2 regions of the Williamsia sp. DF01-3 genome follow, and region 2 is predicted to be linked to the other one. Evidence: predicted binding sites of a transcription regulator. Region 2 holds the regulator's gene; the other holds the start of a gene.
The links. The regulator LexA, encoded in region 2, represses DNA repair genes until DNA is damaged. The targets are predictions, from matches to a motif close to CGAACANNTGTTCG.

Region 1 (6,962 bases), 270 kb from region 2:
GCCGTTCGCGGTCTGACCCTAGTTGCTCGAGCACCGTGACTTGCGACCAGCCGAATCCATGCGTGGTCAGCAGTTCTGCGATGTGGGCCGGCGAGGTCTGGTCGCGACTCAGGATGAACAATCGTACGTTGTCGGTGACCGCCGAGAGGATCGAGTCCAATGGGCGGTCGACGATGCTGCGTACCGACGTGGTGGACAGGTCCCAGCCCAGTCTAGCGGCGGCGAGACTGGCGCTGGACACCGCCGGAATGATTCGGACGTGTTGCGCGCCAACTTGTTTGACGATGGATGCACCGACGCCGTGAAACATCGGGTCGCCTGAAGCGAGGATGTGGACCGGTTTCGGTTCTGCACCGGCGAGGACATCGTGAAGATGCCTGGACATGGGGCTCGTCCACGGACGCAATTCAGCCTGGACGGGTGCGAGAAGGTCGATCTGGCGGGCCGATCCATAAATGACGTGGGCGGACCGCAGTTCCCGCTGGGCTGCCACGGTGAGACCGTCCCAGCCATCGGCTCCGATCCCCACCACGACAAACCGCGGGTCGGTCATCGTGGCATCCGACGCCAGATGGCCCGAGGCAGCAAACGCATGACGAAGAACACGGGGCGTAGTGCAGCCGGTATCCATACCTCTGTTTTGCCGGCATGCAGAGCCTTGACCACGGCGTCAGCTACCTGAGGAGCTGTTCTCGACATCGGTGCGGGTTTGACGCCCGACTCCATCAGTTCTTTGGTCATGTTCCCGATGACGAATCCGGGGCGTGCCAGCAGTAGGCGAACACCGGTGCCGTGCAACGCGTCCGAGAGACCGGAAGCGAACCCGTCCAGTCCTGCCTTGGTCGATCCGTAGACGTAGTTCGCCCGACGGACCCGGACGCCGGCGGCCGAGGAGAAGACGATGAGGTCGCCGCGTCCCTGTGTCTTCATCGCTGCGGCCAGGGGGGTCATCACACTGATGTGCGCCAGGTAGTCGGTGTGGGCGATCTGCAGTGCGTGCTGGCTGTCCACCTCGGCGCGGGCCTGGTCGCCGAGGATGCCGAACGCGATGATCGCCACATCGATCCTGCCGAACTCGGCGACTATTTTCCTGATCAGCTCGTCGTGCTGCGCCGTGTCATTCGCATCGAACTCGATGGTGTGTACCTCAGCGGCGTTCTCACCAAGCATCCGTTCGCGCTGATCAGCCAAGTCATCGGACCGACGCGCGGCCAGGATCACTGTCGCTCCCCCGGCGAGACGGGCAGCGACCTCGACACCGATCTCGCTACGTCCTCCGAACAGAACCACCACTCGACGATTGCTCACCGGACGAGTATCCCAAATCGGACGCGGACTCTTGTCGGTCAGGCCTCTGAGCGGCTCGTGCTCAGGGATGACGTCAAGTTGACTATTCTCTGTAGATGTCCAAAACAGCAGCCGACCTCACCTCTGATGCGCTCGAGTTCCTGAGCGCACGCCATCTGGGAAGCCTGACCACCGTGCGGCAGGCCGGGACGCCCCACGTTGTTGCGGTCGGCTTCACCTACGACGAAGACGCCGAGGTCGTTCGCGTGATCACCTTCGAAGGAAGCCAGAAGGTACTCAACGTGGAGCGTGCGGGGTATGCGGCGGTCTTCCAGGTGGATGGCCCACGCTGGCTGACCCTCGAGGGCCCGGCGTCGGTGCACCGCGACCCCGACGCCGTCGCCGAAGGTGAACGCCGCTACGCGAATCGCTACAAGCAACCAAAGGTCAACCCCCGACGTGTTGTCGTTCAGATCGAAGTCAAGCGCGTACTCGGCTCACGAACCCTCCTCGGATCCACTGACTAGTTCATAACGCAAGGCCAGAACGCATTGGCTGCCAATACCTATCAGTCTGACGGATCGGGTTTCTTGGCGTCGTCGTCCCCGGTGGCCATTGACTCGTCAGCACTTTGTTGCTGGAGCTGCATGCGTTCTTGGCGTTCGTTGAGTGTTTGTTGGCGTTCGGCGATGATGTTCTGCCATGCCGCCTCGATGGTGTGGTCGGTGTGGTGGGCTCGGTTGATGCGTGGTTGTTGGTCGGGGTCGATGTATGTGGGTGGGATCCAGGCGACTCGGCCGGCGTCGGGGCCGTCGCGGAGCATGATGGTTTGCCATTGGTCTTCGCCGGGTCCGATCATCGCGTGATGCGGGATGCACGCCGGGGCCAGCTCGTCGATGTCGGTGTGTCCGCCGTCGGCCCAGGCGGTGGTGTGATGGATTTCGGTCCAGGAGATGGGGTTACGGCAGCCTGGGCTGGTGCAGCCTCGGTCTTTGGCGAACAACGCCATCCGTTGGCCTTGCTGGGCGGTGCGTTTGGCCCGGGCGAAGTAGAGAACGTCGGCGGAGTGGTTGGCGAACACCGCCAGCGACATATCTGCCTGGGCCGCGAGTTCCAGGGCATCTTTGACCGGCAGGTCAACCCCGGAGGCGGTGTGGGCGATGCCCGCGGCCTCATCAAGCTGTTGTTTGGTCATGGTGATGATGACCTGCACCGGCAACCCACGATGGGACGTACCGAGCAGCTTGTACTCCAGAATGGTCTTGAGGATCGCTTTGAATGCGTCGTGTTGACGTTGGGCGCGGGAACGGGTGTCGCGGCCGGCCGCGGCTTCGATGATCGCCGGGTCCATGCTCGGGTCGTCGACGGCACCCACGGGTGAGTTGGGATCATCAGGATTGTTCATACCCGGTGCTGCCCACACATCCATCACCGTCCGAAACAAAGCCAACGTCGCCGGGTCAAGGTTGCCACTGAGCTTGCTCATCATGTCCAACCCTTGGGGACCGTCCGACAAACCCCGGTTGCGTCTGCGGTCAGCGTCATCGGTCAACGATCCGTCCGGATCAACCCGAGCCAACACTTCCCGACCACACACTTCGAGCTCAGTCGGAGTCGACGTGCGGGCGTTGTCGGTCATCCAGGCATCGACCACGTCATACACTTCCGGTGCTGACTTGTGCGGAATGCGGTCGCGGACTTTGAGCATCACATCCATGTGCGCCAACCCAATCGCACCCTCGGCCAACGCTTCGGCCGCGGCCGGACATTTCGGGGGCAACGCCTCGCCCTGCATCGACAACAACTCACCGGCAGCATCAAGTGCTTTCAACCGTGACGAGGCATCGCCACGAGACACCCGCAGCTCACTCATCACAAACCGGTGCAACGTCGAATGACCAGCCTTACGGAACAAGCCGCGGTCGTTCACCTCCTGCAACCGCTTGAGGCCTTGAAAGGTCAGTGCCCGAACAACTTTCTCGTTCACCCGCACCAACTCAGCAACCTGCACATCATCGACATCATCCGACGACGCGCCAGCAATCCGCTGCAGCACCGCATCGAGATCGCGATACAACCCCACCAACGCCGGCATTGACGGTGGATCCACCGTCACCGAATCAGTCATCGACAAGCCCCCCAGCCCTCGAACCCCTTTCACCAAGTCTACCAACAGAATACGATAAAGTCGAACATGCGTTCGATACCAGGTTGGCGGGCAACACCGATCAAACGAGGAGTCGGAAAGTGGGCCGTCAGACCGACTTCAGCTCGTGAGGCCGCTGATTGAGTGATTCGCATCCGTCGGCCGTGACCACGACGATGTCTTCGATCCGTGCACCCCATCCTCCTGGGAAATAGATCCCGGGTTCGACGCTGAAGGCCATTCCGACCTGCAGCTCGATGTCGTTTCCCTCAACGATGTAGGGCTCTTCGTGGACTGACAGGCCGATTCCGTGACCGGTCCGATGGACGAACTTGTCGGCCAGTCCGGCCTCGGCCAGCACGTCGCGGGCCGCTGCATCGATCTGCTGGGCACTGACACCCGGCCGTACTGCCGCCACCGCTGCACGCTGGGCTTCTTCCAGTATCCGGTACTGACGGGCCATCTCCCCGGAAGGTTCTCCGACACAATAGGTTCGAGTGCAATCCGAGTTGTACCCGGGCTCGACTGGACCGCCGATGTCGACGACCACCACATCGCCGTCTTCGATCACCCGATCAGACACCTCGTGGTGGGGGTCGGCGCCGTTGGGGCCGGAGCCGACGATGATGAACTCGGCGCCGGTGTGGCCCTCGGCGACGATCGCGGCCTCGATGTCGGTGGCGACCTCGCGTTCTGTCCTTCCCGCCGAGAGCCATTCGCCGACGCGAGCATGAACACGATCGATCGCCGCACCCGCTCGGCGCAAAGCGTCGATCTCCGCGTCGTCTTTGATCATCCGTAACTGACGTAGAACGCCGGTGGCCAATTCGGGGCTCGAACCGAACCGAGCTGCCAACGGAACGGTGTGAAGTGCGGGCGCCGCATCAGAGACGCCATAGCGACCTGCACTCACACCTGCTGCTTCGACGGCAATGGCATACGGGTCCTGGCCGTCGACCCACTCGTGGACAACCAGGCCCAGCTCGCCGACCGCTGACTCCCGCAGGGCCGCGAGTTCCAGCCTCGGAACCACGACCTGCGGATCCCTGTCGGGACTGATCACCAACGCAGTGAGACGCTCGAACGTACTGGCGCGGGAACCGGTCAGGTACCGCAGATCGGGTCCGGGCGTGATGAACAGAGCAGACAATCCGGCTGAGGCCGTCAACTGCTGCGCGCGTTGCAGTCGGGACCGATACACCTCTGCTGAGAATCGCTCGTGAGCCATGCCCACCAGGCTAACGGGCCCTCGAAAAGGCTGTCCTCCCGGTGAGAGGTCGCTGAACGGGCGAAAACGGCCGGTTCGACGGAAAATGTACAGATGGGATCGAACGACGGCACTGTGAACAGTGGACGCGAGCCGCGCAGGCTCCGTGCTGTCCCGAGCGCGCAAATCGACCCGCAGTTCGCGACTCTGCACGGTTACAAGCGCGCATTTCGGATGGCGGGGAGCGGTCCGGCCGTCTTGTTGCTGCACGGAATCGGTGACAACTCGCTCGCCTGGGAGCCGGTGTTCGAGCAGCTGAGCGAGAAATACACGGTGATAGCACCCGACCTTCTGGGTCATGGACTGTCTGACCGGCCCCGAGCCGACTACTCGGTCTCGGCATTCGCGAACGGGATGCGTGATCTGCTCACGTACCTCGATATCGAACGCGTCACCGTGGTCGGACACTCGCTGGGCGGGGGCGTGGCCGGCCAATTCGCCTACCAATACCCGGAGATGGTGGAGCGGCTGGTTCTCGTCGGCACCGGTGGCGTCACCAAGGGGGTCAACCCAGCTCTTCGAGCGTTGTCGCTGCCCCTCTCCGAACTCGCCTTGGGCGTGATCTCTGTACCCGGAGTGTTCCCGACCTTCTCGACTGTCGCCCGGATGATGCAGAACCTGTTGCCCATGGCGATGTTCCGCGACAACACCGAGGTGGTCCGTGTTCTCGAGCGCATGCCGGAGAAGGGCTCGGCCGAGGTGTTCGCGCGGACTCTACGATCGGCTGTCGACTGGCGCGGCCAAGTGGTCACCATGCTCGACCGCTGTTACCTCAGCGCTGCCATCCCGACTTTGATCGTGTGGGGGTCCGACGACCAGGTGATCCCGGTGAGCCACGCCCATATGCTGCACAGTGCGATGCCTGACTCGCAGCTCGAGATATTCGAGAAGTCAGGCCATTTTCCGTTCCGCGACGAGCCTGCCCGGTTCGTCGATCTCTTCCTCCGATTCGTCTCGGCCACAAACCCTGCGTCGATCACTCGCAACGACGTGAAAGTGGCCCTGCGACAAGGCCCTCCGCCCAGGCCGCTGACGGGCGATCCTCATACGCGAATCGCAGTTCTCGACGCGATAGACAGCGACGAACGAAGCGCGACGTAGAACTGCCGCCGACCGTCGTCCGCGGACATCGTTCGGATCCACTGGGATCACCGGGACGCGCGATCACCACTCGGTGGATCTGGCATGGTTTACGGCATGAGCCAACCAGTGATGCTGCTAGACGGTGCGAGTCTGTGGTTCCGGGCTTTTCACGCTTTGCCGGAGAAGATGACCGCTCCTGACGGACGTCCGGTCAACGCCGTCCGCGGATTCCTCGACATGATCGCCGCCCTGGTCACGCGCGAGCATCCCCATCGATTGGTTGTGTGTCTGGACCTCTCGTGGCGACCCACATTTCGCACGGACCTCATCCCCTCGTACAAGGCGCACCGTGTCGCCGACGCGGCGGGAGACGGATCGGAAGAGGTGCCCGACACGCTGACACCCCAGGTCGACATGATCATGAACGTTCTCGCAGCAGCCGGGATCTCGACCGCCGGCGCAGAAGGCTGCGAGGCCGATGACGTGATCGGTACCCTTGCCCACACCGAAGCCGTGGATCCGGTGGTGGTGGTCAGTGGAGACCGAGACCTCCTGCAAGTGGTGGCAGACGACCCGGTTCCGGTGCGGGTTCTGTATGTGGGGCGCGGGCTCGCGAAGGCCGAGATGTACGGCCCTGCCGAAGTCGCCGAACGATACGACGTGCCGACTTCCGATCCGGGTTCGGCGTATGCCGAAATGGCGATCCTCCGGGGCGACCCATCCGACGGACTGCCCGGGGTGGCCGGAATCGGGGAGAAAACGGCGTCAAAACTGTTGCAGGCGTTCGGGACTCTGGACGAACTGGAGCGTGTCGCTGCCACGACCGCCGACAAGCGGATCTCCACCCGCCAGCGCACATCTCTCAAAGCTGCCGCCGACTATCTCAGCGCCGCTCGCACGGTGGTGTTCGTCCGAACCGACGCAGAGATAATCAGCAGCGGGGACGACCGGTTGCCCAGCGAGCCGGCAGATCCGGCCGCGTTGGCCGATCTGATCGAAGAGCTCGGCATCGGCTCGGCGGTCTCCCGACTCGGGAAAGCACTGGGTTGGCAGTTCCCCTGATCAACTAGCAACAGGCGAGCGACCGCAGGCGTCAGCCGGCGGTCGGCTGACCCACCTCGTACTTGCCGTCATCGTCGAGGAACGTGATCTTGACCTGCTGATTGGCGCCGCTCACCG
Region 2 (6,962 bases):
GGTTCGGACCCGGTTCCGACCGACCAGATCATGGCGGTGCGGAAGGTGATCGAATCCGTGCTCGTGGAGGAGAAGGCAACGGCTCCTCCCGAACTGCTCGTGATCAACAAGATCGATGCCGCCGACCCGCTGGTACTCGCGCAGCTGAAAGGATTGTTCCCGACAGCCGTGTTCATCTCGGCGGCCACCGGCGAGGGCATCGACGTACTCCTCGATCGCATCCGGGAGTCGGTGGCCAGGAATGACGTGCACGTCAGCGTCCGGGTGCCGTATGAGCGTGGCGACCTCGTGTCGCGGATCCATGCCGAGGGTGACGTATTGACCGAACGTCACGAGCCGGACGGGACTGCGATCACCGCCACGGTGCCCGCCGCGCTGTCGCGCCAGCTGGCATCTCTGGCCATCCCGGAGGCGGCCGAATAGCGCTCCGAACTGCAGCTTTGGGCCAGATGTAGAATCCGGTTACAGTTGGATATCCAACCAATGCCACCTGTAATGGAGACCTGACGATGGAACGCACCCTTTTCGAGCCCGAGCACCTTCTCTTCCGCGATTCGTACCGGAGCTTCCTCGAACAGCACGTGGCACCGAACCACGAACGCTGGGAAGAGCAGAACCTGGTGGACCGGGATGTCTGGGTCGAAGCAGGCAAGAACGGATTCCTCGCGGTGGAGGCTCCCGAGGAGTTCGGCGGCGGGGGAGTCGACGACTTCCGTTACAACACCATCATCGACGAAGAGACCGTCCGCGGCGGCTACAGCGGTATCGGCTTCGCGCTGCACAACGACGTGGTGGCTCCGTACCTGCTCGACCTCTGCAACGACGAGCAGAAGGCACGTTGGCTGCCCGGCTTCGTCTCCGGTGAGCTGATCACCGCGATCGCGATGACCGAGCCCGGCACCGGTTCCGATCTGCAGGGCATCAAGACCAACGCCAAGAAAGACGGCGACAACTGGGTGCTGAACGGCTCCAAGACGTTCATCACCAACGGCATCAACGCCGACCTCGTCATCGTGGTGGCCCGCACCGACCCTGAGGCCGGTGCGAAGGGGTTCAGCCTGCTGGTGGTCGAGCGCGGTATGGAGGGATTCGAACGCGGCCGCAATCTCGACAAGGTCGGGATGAAGGCGCAGGACACCGCCGAGCTGAGCTTCGACAACGTCAAGGTGCCCGCCGAGAACTTGCTGGGCGAGGAGGGCATGGGCTTCATCTACCTGATGCAGAACCTTCCGCGGGAGCGCCTGTCGATCGCTGTTGTGGCGGCCGGCGCCATGGAGTCGGTTCTCGAGACGACAATCCAGTACACGAAGGACCGCAAGGCATTTGGCCGCCCGATCGGTAGCTTCCAGAACTCGCGGTTCCTGCTCGCCGAACTGGCGACGTCCACCGCTACCACCCGTGTGTTCGTCGATCGGTGTATCGAACTGCTCAACGAGAAGAAGCTCACCGTTCCGGACGCGGCGATGGCGAAGTACTACGCCACCGAGAACCAGGTCCACCTCATCGATCGTTGCCTGCAGCTGCACGGCGGCTACGGCTACATGCGTGAGTACTCGGTGGCCAAGGCCTTCCTCGATTCACGAGTTCAGACCATCTACGGCGGCACCACCGAGATCATGAAGGAAGTCATCGGCCGAAGCCTCGGCGTCTGAGTACGAGTTTCAGAACTACGCGAAGTGGGGTGCACCGGAAGGTGCACCCCACTCGTGTCTGCGTAGTCTCCGCGTCTGCCCGGTTACCGAGGATGTTGCCGGACGCCTCAGAGGCGCCGCATCACCGTGACAACTTTCCCCAACACCACGGCGTTGTCGCCGGGGATGGGGTCGAACACTGGGTTGTGCGGCATCAGCCACACCGCATCCTTGGTGCGTTTGAACGTCTTGACGGTCGCCTCCCCGTCGATCATGGCCGCAACGATGTCGCCGTTGTCTGCGACATTCTGCTGCCTGACGACCACCCAGTCGCCGTCACAGATGGCGGCATCGATCATCGACTCGCCGACCACTCGCAGGAGGAACAAAGATCCTTCCCCGACAAGCTCTTTCGGTAGCGGGAACACGTCTTCGACGGCTTCCTCGGCCAGGATCGGCCCGCCGGCCGCGATGCGGCCGAGGACCGGAACGAACGTCGGTGTCGGCAGGGATTCGTCGGGGACCTGGACCTGGCCGGCAGCCGTGGCCGGATTGAGGTCGGTGTCCTGGATGTTGACCGCCCGGGGACGGTTGTTCTCGCGCTGGAGGAATCCTTTGCGCTCGAGGGTTCGGAGCTGATGAGCGACCGACGACGTGGAGGTGAGGCCGACAGCATCACCGATCTCGCGGATGGACGGGGGATAGCCGCGTTCGCGGACCGACGCCCGGATCACCTCCAGCACGGCTTTCTGGCGCGGGGTCAGCGACCCCTCGGCCAGCGGTTCGGAAGTGACCACCGTCGCGGCCGCCGCGTCCGGCGGCGTCCGGGTGTCTGTCGTATCGGCCATCAGGTCCTCCAGTTCGTATGGTGTCCGGCCAAGGTGTCGTAGCTGTCGAGAGAGGTAAACGCACACGTTGTTCGTTGGATTATGGGGATCACGCTAATGCAATCTGTCACAACTCTCAAACATTTGTTCGATTGGGCGTGGCGTGTGTCGGACCACCGTGATACAACTCGAACAATCGTTCAATCGAACGAGTGATCGAACTGTTGACCCGAGGATCGAACAATGACTGCAGCCACCACCATCAGCCGCCCGGCCGCTGAGCGGCCCCGTCGCCGCCTCGCCCGAGTCGGTGGGCCCGTCGCCTCCGATCAGTACACCCGCACGGCGCGAGCGCGTGTCGACAGTACTCGTCGGCCGGCCGACCGCAGGCTCGCCGCCGACCGCCGTGTTGTGGTTGGCTGCGCCGAGCCGGGCAGTTCCGCACCGACGGTCGCCGTCGAGCGCGATGTGTATTTCCGCCGACGTGCCTGGGCCGGGGCCGCCGTGGTCGGAATCGGCCTGATGATGCTCGTGTTGTTCCTCATGTTCTTCGGCCGGGTGGTCGAGAGCGGTGCCGCTCCGGCGAACACCGGGACCGCTGTCGTCCATGTGCAGTCGGGAGAATCGTTGGGCGACATCGCCTCTCGAATCGCACCCGAGATGCCGACCGAAGCGGTGGTGGAGAAGATCATGGACCTCAACGCGATGAGCAATTCAGCGTTGTCGCCGGGGCAATCCCTGGTGACGCCGATCTACGCGCGGTAGCCGCAGTGTTGGGGCAAGCAATCGGCCGGGCGGTATCCTCTACAACAGAGTGTCCGGTCATTCCGACGGGGCCGCTGACGTCCGAGGAACCCTGCATGCACTGCCCGTTTTGCAAGAACGAGGACACGCGGGTCGTCGACTCACGGGTGGCCGACGAGGGCCAGGCGATTCGTCGTCGGCGGGCCTGCTCGCAATGCGGACGGCGGTTCACCACGGTGGAGAGCGCAGTCCTTGCGGTCGTCAAACGCAACGGTGTCACCGAACCTTTCAGTCGCGAGAAGGTGATGAGGGGCGTGAGGCGCGCCTGCCAGGGCCGCGCGGTAGACGATGACCGTCTGCACCTGCTCGCGCAGCAGGTCGAAGAGGCTGTCCGCGCCTCAGGATCGGCCGAAGTTCCCAGCAACGAAGTGGGCCTGGCGATCCTGGGCCCGTTACGGGATCTCGACGAGGTCGCTTACCTTCGTTTTGCGTCGGTGTATCGCTCGTTCGACTCAGTCGAAGACTTCCAAAAAGAGATCGACGATCTGCGAGCCGCCAGACCCTGACGGGTTTCGTCCGGCATGTCGTGCCGCCGGATCAGCGCAGTTCCCGGATGGCTTTGATCGCCCGTTTCTCCGACACGGGATACGCAGTACGCAGGTGCTGTGCGAACAATCCGACTCTCAGTTCTTCGACGATCCATCCAGCTTGCTCGTTGACTGCGTCCCGCCGACCGGGCGGAACGTGTCGCAGGTGATCAGTCCACGCCGACACCACCCGGTCGATGGCAGCCATCGCCTGGGCATCGCGAGCGGCGCCTGCCGGGAGCTGTTCGAGTCTCGACCTCGCAGCATCGAGGTAGCGGGGGATCTCCGCGAGGTGTTCGTCGCGTGTCGCAGAGACGAATCCGTCGAACAACAGCTCCTCCAGCTGGTCCCGCACGTCGTCGGCGGCGATCGATCTACCGGCCGCGGTAATCGCCGTGCGTAGGGGCGCCACGCGGGTCAGGATCGTCGCCACCCTGCGTAGTTTGTCCGTTGCCCTCCCGGCTACCTGGCGGGCCACATTCTCCCGAAGTGCAGCGAATTCGCTTGGCGTCCAGACATTTGGCGGGTTGGGCACAAGGTCCACCACGGCAGCCCGAACGCAGTCGGCCAGAAGAGCGGCGGTGTCCGGGTAGGGGCTCTGACTGAGTGCGAGTCTCTCGGCGGTGCTCAGTGTCGATGTCACCGACGGTCGTAGTGGCGGAACGCTGGAGACGATCATCTCGACAACAGCGTCGTACATGTTCGCAGCCTGCTCGGCCTGGGTGGGCACGGCGACCACCGTGAAACCACTGCCTCGGCGGGTCAGCGCAGGATAGCTTGTGATGTCTTGCCCAGCAACAGAACTGCGCAGTGTACGGCTGATGTCTCCGAAGGTGTCAGCGGTCCACGTGGTGGCCACAGGTCGGGATGCGGTGCCGGCCTCACTCTCCAGAGCCGCGCGAGATCTACCGGCCAGTCGATCCTGGAGTTCGCGCAGCGACTGGAACGTCCGAGAACTTCGCCGTCGGTGGTGACCGCGGTGAAGGTCATACGCAGGTGGTCGGGGAGTGCGGCAAGTCGTAAATCTGATGCTGCGACGTCGACTCCCGTGCGCGCACGGATCTCAGCGGCCACCGCCTCGGTGAGAGGCTTGCTCCTCGGTGTCACCGACTCCAGTATTTTCGCGGCCAGGTCGGGGGCCGGTCCCACTTGCCGCCGTAGGGATTTCGGCAGTGTGCGGATCAGCTCGGTGATCAGTTCCAAGCGCATACCAGGGACCAGCCAGTCGAATCCAGAGGGCCGGGCACGCACGAGCAGCGACAACGGGATGAGCACACTCACGCCGTCATCGACGGTGCCGGGCTCAAACCGGTATCTCAAGGCGTAACTCGTGTCTCCCTGACGCCAGTGGTCGGGAAACCCGGCCGGGTCGGTGGCGGCAGTGTCGGCCACGAGGTCGGCGGGATCCAGATCCAGCAAGGTGGGGTCAGCTTTGCGTGCGGTCTTCCACCACGTGTCGAAGTGTCTGCCCGACACCACTTCTCCGCCGATATGACGGTCGTAGAAGGCGAAGAGCTGGTCGTCGTCGACGATGACGTCGGTGCGCCTCACCCGGTGCACCGACTCCTCGGCGTCCTCGAGCAACGCGCGATTGCGGTGGAAGAACGGGTGCTGTGTACGCCAGTCGCCCTCCACGAGCGCGTGGCGGATGAACAACTCGCGGGCAACCGCGGGATCGATCGAGCCGTAGTTCACCCGTCGTTTGGTGACCAACGGGACGCCGTAGAGGGTGACCCGCTCGTAGGCCATGGCCGCTGAGTGTTTCCCGGACCAATGAGGCTCACTGTACTGACGTTTGACGAGGTGCCCGGCCAGGCGCTCGGCCCATTCCGGTTCGATGCGGGCGGCGGTACGCGCCCAGAGCCGAGAGGTCTCCACGATCTCGGCCGCCATCACGAACCGTGGTGGTTTCGAGGAGAGATGAGATCCGGGGAAGATCATGAACTTCGTGCCGCGAGCGCCCAGGAACTCCTTGGCGTCTCCCTCGCGGACGCCGATCTGGCTGAGCAGACCAGACAGGATGGATTGATGAATCGATGCCGCCGATGGCGATTCATGGTCGGGTGCGGTCACCGTCGCAGGAACCGACCACCCGAGGTCTTTGGCGATCCGGACGAGCTGCGCGTGCAGGTCTCGCCATTCGCGGATTCGCAAGCTGTGCAGATACTCTCGACCGCACCGCTTCCGGAACTGGTTCGACGACAACTCCGAGCGGAGCTCGTCCAGGTAGGTCCACAGATTTAGCAGGGTCAGGAACTCCGACCCCGGAGCGGCGAAGCGCGCATGCGAGGCATCGGCTGCCTGGCGATGCTCGGCCGGCCGCTCGCGTACGTCCGGAATCGACAGTGCGGCCGCCAACACGAGCATCGGGCCGACCACGCCCTGTTTGTCGGCCTCGACCAGCATGCGCGCCAGTCGCGGATCGACAGGTATGCGAGCGAGTGATCGTCCGATCGGGGTGAGTCGGCGTACGGGGTTTTCTGCCGAGGCAGGTTCGAGCGCCCCGAGTTCGTCCAGTAGTTGCTGGCCGTCTCGGATCGCACGCTGATCCGGCGGCTGTACGAACGGGAACCGACCGACGTCGCCGAGCCCGAGAGAGGTCATCGTCAGGATCACCGACGCGAGGTTGGTGCGCAGGATCTCTGGCTCGGTGTACTCGGGTCTGCTCTCGAAGTCCTCTTCGCTGTAGAGCCGGATGCACACGCCTGCGGCGACGCGGCCACACCGCCCCGCCCGCTGCCGTGCGCTGGCCTGCGAAATCGGCTCGATCGGCAGCCGCTGTACCTTGGTGCGCGTGGAGTAGCGCGACATCCGGGCGGTGCCGGCGTCGATGACGTAGTGGATTCCCGGAACGGTCAGCGATGTCTCGGCGACGTTGGTGGACAACACGATTCGCCGCCCTCGGTGACTGGAGAACACCTTGTGCTGGTCTGCCGCGGACAACCGGGCGAACAGCGGGACGATCTCGATGCCACGGGATTCAAGGTGCGCAAGCGATTTCGCGGTATCGGTGATCTCGCGTTCGGTGGGCAGGAACACCAGGATGTCGCCTGGGCCGTGAGAGCACAGCTCGTCGACGGCGGCCCCGATGGCCTGTAGCTGATCGAGGTCGGCTTCGTCCTCGTCATCGACCACGAGTGGGCGATAGCGGATTTCCACCGGATAGGTGCGGC

Region 1: a site for LexA is predicted at 3,477-3,490, ahead of MVA47_RS16855 (HNH endonuclease signature motif containing protein). Genes of this name have one in related genera too.

What each region holds. Positions count from the first base shown of each region.
Region 1 covers NZ_JALKFS010000005.1:3,121,632-3,128,593, reverse strand. Annotated here, with positions in the region: gene cbiE (precorrin-6y C5,15-methyltransferase (decarboxylating) subunit CbiE) at 1-553, opposite strand, end outside; gene MVA47_RS16865 (SDR family NAD(P)-dependent oxidoreductase) at 550-1,308, opposite strand; gene MVA47_RS16860 (PPOX class F420-dependent oxidoreductase) at 1,404-1,814, shown strand; gene MVA47_RS16855 (HNH endonuclease signature motif containing protein) at 1,856-3,415, opposite strand; gene MVA47_RS16850 (Xaa-Pro peptidase family protein) at 3,543-4,661, opposite strand; gene MVA47_RS16845 (alpha/beta fold hydrolase) at 4,755-5,801, shown strand; gene MVA47_RS16840 (5'-3' exonuclease) at 5,913-6,845, shown strand; gene MVA47_RS16835 (DUF4333 domain-containing protein) at 6,877-6,962, opposite strand, start outside.
Region 2 covers NZ_JALKFS010000005.1:2,855,598-2,862,559, forward strand. Annotated here, with positions in the region: gene hflX (GTPase HflX) at 1-423, shown strand, start outside; gene MVA47_RS15590 (acyl-CoA dehydrogenase family protein) at 510-1,652, shown strand; gene lexA (transcriptional repressor LexA) at 1,760-2,479, opposite strand; gene MVA47_RS15600 (LysM peptidoglycan-binding domain-containing protein) at 2,702-3,223, shown strand; gene nrdR (transcriptional regulator NrdR) at 3,319-3,768, shown strand; partial or broken gene hrpA (ATP-dependent RNA helicase HrpA) at 3,800-6,962, opposite strand, start outside.